DNA from 2 places in the Paenibacillus sp. FSL R7-0333 genome. Region 2 is predicted to be linked to the other one. Evidence: riboswitches for the same ligand, from Rfam matches in the RefSeq annotation. Region 2 holds a riboswitch; the other holds the start of a gene.
What was found. Region 2 has a riboswitch for glycine ahead of MKY86_RS30650 (amino acid permease). Riboswitches for the same ligand answer to the same signal wherever they lie in the genome.
Positions count from the first base shown of each region.

Region 1: it holds a riboswitch for glycine, as region 2 does, so the genes downstream of both, gcvT (glycine cleavage system aminomethyltransferase GcvT) here and MKY86_RS30650 (amino acid permease) in region 2, are expected to answer to the same signal.

Region 1 is NZ_JBBOBZ010000001.1:6,634,370-6,637,778, forward strand. It holds gene MKY86_RS28300 (flagellar motor protein MotB) at 1-776, shown strand, start outside; gene gcvH (glycine cleavage system protein GcvH) at 877-1,269, opposite strand; glycine riboswitch at 1,454-1,551, shown strand; glycine riboswitch at 1,555-1,655, shown strand; gene gcvT (glycine cleavage system aminomethyltransferase GcvT) at 1,737-2,861, shown strand; gene gcvPA (aminomethyl-transferring glycine dehydrogenase subunit GcvPA) at 2,858-3,409, shown strand, end outside.
Region 2 is NZ_JBBOBZ010000001.1:7,144,821-7,148,229, forward strand. It holds gene MKY86_RS30645 (helix-turn-helix transcriptional regulator) at 1-321, opposite strand, end outside; gene MKY86_RS30650 (amino acid permease) at 356-1,732, opposite strand; glycine riboswitch at 1,944-2,023, opposite strand; gene MKY86_RS30655 (DUF5643 domain-containing protein) at 2,187-3,143, opposite strand; gene MKY86_RS30660 (ABC transporter permease) at 3,340-3,409, shown strand, end outside.

The DNA.
Region 1 (3,409 bases), 510 kb from region 2:
CCATGAGCAGTCTCGATTCGCAGAAATATGCCATTGTCAGCGGCTCCTTATCGGATACCTTCAAGAGCGGAAGTACTGTACTGGAAGGCGGAAACGGCGTTCTGGAGGGCAATCAGGGCATTACAGAGACTGACGTTTCGAAGGGTCATAATGAAGACGGCAGCACCGCTGACACGCCTTCGGCCACAGACTCTGGGGATGCGAACGAACTCAATGGACACGGGGCAGATACACCTGCAGCCGGACAAGAAGGAGATGGGGCTGGACACCAGCCGTCTGCGCGCGAGCTTGCTTTTCGTGAACAGGAGGCGAAGCTGGCTGCGCTTATGGGCGTTATCACCCAATACGTGGAGGAGAATAACCTGGGTGAGCAGATTTTTGTTGCCGATAAGCCGCAGGGCATTGCGATCACGCTCAGTGACCGCTTCCTGTTCGATGCAGGTAAGGCTGAGCTGAAATCGCCTGCACTCCCTGCACTGCGCCAGCTCTCCGGCCTGTTCCGCGGCATCGGCGCCACCATCAGCATCGAAGGCCACACCGACAATGTTCCGGTAACCGCCGCTTCGGAATATACGGATAACTGGGAGCTGTCCGGCGCCCGCGCATTATCTGTGCTGCGCTTTTTCCTGGATAACGAGGGCCTTAGCCCTGATACCTTCCAGTACGCCGGTTACGCGGATACCAGACCTGCATATGATAATGCTACTACCGAAGGCAGACAGAAGAACCGCCGGGTCGAACTGATTGTACTGCGGCAGCTGCAGGAGACGGAATAATATACAGACGCAAAAAGACAGACCTCTCACATTAGTAACATCTAATGTAATAAAGAGAGGTCTGCCGTATTAACATCCGCTTCCGCAAATAAGCTAACTTTTATTCCCCAACCAGTTCCTTGTACGCAGCCGCATCCAGCAGGCCGGTTACTGCCTCTGCGAACTCAGCATCAAGCTCCAGCTCAAAAATCCAACCGTCTCCGTAAGGCTGATCGTTGATCAGCTCCGGGCTGGCCTCCAGCGCATCGTTGATCTTGGTCACCTTACCGGATACGGGTGAATATAGCTCCGATACCGTCTTCACGGACTCGATACTGCCTACGCTGTCACCAGCGGAGATTGCCGCGCCGACTTCCGGGAATTCTACAAACACGATATCGCCGAGCAGATGCTGCGCATGATCCGTAATCCCTACACGTACTACGCGTCCCTCGCCCTGCTGCGCCCACTCATGCTCTTCGCTGTATAGCAGGTTGTCAAGCACTTCACTCATGTCCAAGCCGCCTCTTTTCCGTAATTGGAGTTCTAAATTTAGTTATAGCCTAAGTTATCGGCTTGCCTAATGTCAATATAACTGACAGTAAAATTAAATTTGTCAACTTTTTGACGTTTTTTGATTGACAGGGCGGAGGGTTACCCGGTTTAATGGAGTCAGTAGAAAAACATATGGTTTGCGAATGATGGCATAGGGAGAGACTGTCTCACAGGAAGACAGCGCCGAAGGAGTAAGCCCGGGATGGGTGAATCTCTCAGGCAAAAGGACCTTTGCCGGACGCATCTCTGGAGAGCATCCGGATGCCTGCGCCGCAGGCTTCACGGATCACCAACGGGGAAACCTGCGCGGCAATGCAGGGTAACTCTCAGGTACCAAGGACAGAGCGAAAGTCCATTTATGCATACGTGCATAATGGCTTTCGCCTGTCCTTTTTCGTATGTAATCAAAGCCAAGGGAGTGACGAGATGGAGTCTTTGAGAAGAACGCCTTTTTATGATCTCTATGCCGCGTATGCGGAGTCCAGATGTATTGATTTTGGCGGCTGGGAGCTGCCGGTTCAGTTCACAGGGATCGTGAAGGAGCATGAAGCCGTCCGCAATCAGGCCGGACTGTTCGATGTCTCCCACATGGGAGAATTCATGGTTACCGGAGAGGGCGCAGAAGCCTTCCTCCAGAGAATGACCACGAATGATGTCAGCCGCTTGGAAGACGGCGCGGCGCAGTATACGCTGATGCTCTATCCAAGCGGCGGAGTGGTGGACGATCTGCTCGTATACCGTCTGGGCGAGGAGCGTTACATGCTTGTCGTCAATGCGTCGAATATCGACAAGGACTTCCAGTGGCTGCAGGAGCATCTCACCGCTGAGTTCAGCGGGGTCACTCTGAACAATGTCTCGGATGAGACCCTGCTGCTTGCCTTGCAGGGACCGCTGGCTGAGACCATCCTTGCCAAAGTGACGGACGCTCCTCTAACGGAACTCAAGCCTTTTCACTTCATCGAACACGCCGAGGTCTGCGGCGTCAGCGTCCTGCTCTCCCGCTCCGGATATACCGGTGAGGATGGCTTCGAGCTGTACGCTCCTGCTGATACGGCGGCTACCCTCTGGAAGGGCCTGCTGGAAGCAGGCGCTCCGCATGGCCTGACTCCTGCCGGACTCGGCGCACGCGACACGCTGCGCTTCGAGGCCAAACTGCCGCTGTACGGCCAGGAGCTGTCGGCGGATATCACTCCACTCGAAGCCGGTGTCCAGTTCTTCGTGAAGCTGGATGCAGGCGACTTCATCGGCCGTGACGCCCTGCTGAAGCAGAAGGAAGCCGGTCTGCCCCGTCGTCTTGTGGGCCTGGAGATGATCGACCGTGGCATTCCCCGCTCCCACTATCCCGTATACGCGGATGGAGTGAAGATCGGTGAAGTAACGACAGGCACCCAGTCCCCGACCCTGAAGCGGAATCTCGGACTCGCCCTGCTGGATACTGCCTATACGGAGATCGGTACAGAGGTGTACGTAGAGATCCGCGGCAAGCAGCTCAAGGCTGCCGTCATCAAAGCCCCATTCTACAAAAGAAGCCAAGGAGTGAAGCCGCAATGAAGCACCGCTATCTGCCTATGACCGGGCAAGACCGCGCAGAAATGATGGAGACCGTAGGCATACAGTCCATCGATGAGCTGTTCGCCGATATTCCGCAGTCTGTCCGTTACCAGGGAACCCTGCCGATGTCCGGCGCCCTGGATGAGTACGCACTGCTTCGCCATATGAAGGGGCTCGCCGACAAGAATGCCGATTTCGACACCCACGCCAGCTTCCTCGGTGCCGGATTATACGATCACCACGTTCCGGTCGTCATCAACCATGTGATTTCCCGTTCGGAATTCTATACCGCCTATACCCCTTATCAGCCGGAGATCAGTCAGGGTGAGCTACAGGCGATCTTCGAATTCCAGTCCTATATCTGTGAACTGACCGGGATGAAGGTCGCCAATGCCAGTATGTATGACGGTGCAACGGCCCTGTCCGAAGCGGCTGTGCTGGCCGCAGGTGCCACCAAACGCAAGAAGCTGATTGTCTCCCGTACGGTTCACCCGGAAGCGCGTCAGGTGCTGCGTACCTCCGCCAACGCCTGGGGCCTGCAAATTGTA
Region 2 (3,409 bases):
CGCTTCAATCTTCCTCCCTGCTGCGGAGGCCTGGTTACCATACTGAGTGTCGAACCGCTGCTCCACGAAATCCGTCCCGATCAGCAGGGTCACTGCCTCCTCGGCGGTGAAGCTGACCGGGGGCAGGAAATACCCTTTTACCAGTGAATATCCCTGACCCGTAGCGCCTACCACCGGCACTCCGGCTTCACTAAGCGCCTGGATATCGCGGTAGATGGTTCTTACGCTAGTCTCGAAGACGGACGCCAGATCCTCTGCCCGTACGACCCCTTTGCGCTGCAGCTCCAGTACGATGGCTAACATGCGGTCTGTCTTGTTCATGCGGCGGCTGCACCCTCTTCATCCTGAAATCAGTTTATGTATTGATTATACTGATTTCCTGTTCACTTTTCTCCTTACGGCTTCTAATGGAATACAGAACGAACAGCAGGATGAACCAGAGCGGGGTGAACAGCAGCGCCGGACGGGTCTCGGCAGCAAAGAGCATGATCACAAGAATGGCGGCAAACAGCGTCAGGACAGCATAGTTAATTACCGGGGTGAACGGTGCTTTAAATTTGGAAGCGGCATGTAAGTCCGGGCGGTTCCTTTTATACTTGATATGGCAGACCAGCACAACGCCCCAGACCCAGATGAAGCAAATGGCGCTGATCGTAGTCACGATGCCGAAGGCCTGACCCGGAATAAGCTTGCTGAGCAGTGCCCCGGCAGAGATCACCAGCGTGGAGAGGAATAAGGAATTCGCAGGTACATGATTCCGGTTCAGATTGCCGAGCTGAGGGGAGGCCTGATTCCGTCTGCTCAGATTGTAGAGAATCCGGCTGGTCGAGAACATCCCGCTGTTGCAGGCGGAGGCCGCCGAGGTTAAGACAACGAAATTGATAATCCCCGCAGCAACCGGAATCCCGACCAGACTGAAGGTGCGCACGAACGGACTTTCAGCTGCGCTAAGCTGGGTCCAGGGATTAATGCACAGCAGCACGAAGAGCGCGCCGACATAGAAGAAGAGAATCCGCAGCGGAATTTTGTTGATCGCGGACGGGATGTTTTTCTCAGGATTAGCCGTCTCCGCTGCCGATACCCCCACCAGCTCCACGCCGACATAGGCGAATACCACCATCTGAAAGGAGAACAGGAAGCCCTTCACCCCGTTCGGGAACACGCCCCCGTGCTCCCAGAGATTGCGGACCGACACTGAGCCTGCATCTGTCTTGAACTGGGTCACCAGCAGGACAATCCCCAGGCCGATCAGAGCCAGAATCGTAACCACCTTGATCAGAGCAAACCAGAATTCGAGTTCGCCGAAGCTTTTGACCGTGAGCAGATTGAGCCCGAGCAGAATGATCAGGCAGATCACGGCCGGTACCCACTGCGGAATATCGAACCAGTACTGCACATAGACGCCCACCGCAATCACATCGGCCATCGCCGTCATAATCCAGCAGAACCAGTAGGTCCAGCCTGTAATGAAGGCCGCGCGCGGCCCCAAGTAATCCTCAGCAATGTCTGTAAAAGATTGATACCCCGCCTTCGAGAGCAGCAGCTCCCCCAGCGCCCGCATCACAAAAAACACGGCAATCCCCACGATCAGATACGTGAGCATAATGGAAGGCCCGGCCTGCTGAATCGCCTTGCCTGAGCCCAGGAATAATCCTGTGCCGATCGTACCTCCGATAGCGATAAGCTGGACGTGCCGGTTCGCAAGCTCTCTTTTTAATTCTGTCTGTGCCATACCTGTTTCCCCCTTAGTGTATATGACGCTGTCCTGCCGGGTAACGCACAATAACCCCACAAAGTGGAGATTCCGCTCCGATGATTACTCAGATACTTTGCGGGGACCCCATAACAAAAAGGAGACTGGATATCATCCAATCTCCTGGTTCATAAGAGGTTCCAAATAAGCGTCTGCAGCAGCGGCTAATCCGCACGGCAAAACACAAATCCGGTACTCTTCTGTCCTTTTGCCTGAGATTGTGAACCCTTCGGCGCTGCGGTCTCCCGCAGTCTCTCCAGAAGCTGCTCCAGCTATAGTGTGATCCATAGCCTTCATAGCTTGCGAATATTCAATTATTTGAAGCTGACTTCATGTAAATATTTTTCAATTCTATGCACAGTCCAGACTTCTGTCAATATCATTTGTTACTCTCGTGTTCATCGCCGGGTGTCCTGCACTGCTTCATTGCCCGTTATTTAACCGTAATTTTGGTTTCCAGGTCTTTATAATAAGTTTTAGCCCATTGGCCCTGCTTGTCTTTGAACATCTTCCCGCTGGCATCTTTGGAATACGTAAAAGGCTTAACGCTAATGGACTTCGGAACGGCTGGGAATGCACTATAGTTCTGTTCCTCGGTACCGCTTGTTTTAACCTTCTCAAACGGCTTGCCCCACGGCGAGATCACATTCCCCTTCTCATCCACAAGGTCATATAACATTCTTTCCGGGTTCACCTTGGACTTGGCCGCTGCCGGAACTTCACCCTTAAAGGTCACCTGCAGAGACATCGTTAACGCGGTCATCTCGAAGGAATTCACCGTATAATTGAATTTGTTGTTCTTCTTGGAGACGCCCGGCTTCAGGCTTAACAGGGTCCCCAGCTTGTTCACTTGAACTTTGAAAATAAACGGCTCCTTCACCCCGTTGGCGTATGCCTTCAGCGTCAGGTCGAATTTGTCCGGGATTTGCTGCTTCATGGCTCCCTTACTCAAATAGATCAAGGCTGTGTCCGTATCTTCCAAATTGGGAATGATGGAAGTATCAAACAGCAGCTTTTTCCCATTGATTAACACGTCCACATTCCTGGTCTGGTCCATGAAAGAACCGTTCTTGCCCACCGTCCCTCCCTCCTGCCGGATGCCTGCGACAAGCTTATTACTGTCATAGATCAGATCGGTTAGAGTCAGGGTCACCCCTTCCTGGGTCACGGCCTGATTCGGGGCAGCAGCAAGCCCTTTCTGGAAAATAGCCTTCAGAGTGGCGTTGTCGCTGGCCGCGAACGCGCTGTCAGCCTTAGCATCCTTGTTGACATTGGCTGCCGCCGCTACGGGTACAGTGAATCCCCCGCCGACAACTGTCCCTCCGAGTACAGCAGTTACTGCTGTTGCTATAATTGCTTTCTTCATCGTATTTAAGCTGATCGTGTACATAGTTTCTCTCCTTTGCTTATTAAGAATATACAGGTATAACGTTCTCTTGCTGCTATTTTGTGACAGGAGCGCAGAATAACATCCTACTTGCACAAAGTCATTTTTGAATAAACAGGGTCATTTGCAAGAGAGAATTCGGTTCATCCGCTCTACTATAATAAGTTCATCCAGAACAAGTAGAGTGAGGTTAGAACTTATGGCAAATCCCGTACCACAAGCTTTGAACACCAAGTTAGCGACACAGCCCCAGGGCCGTTTCGGCCGTC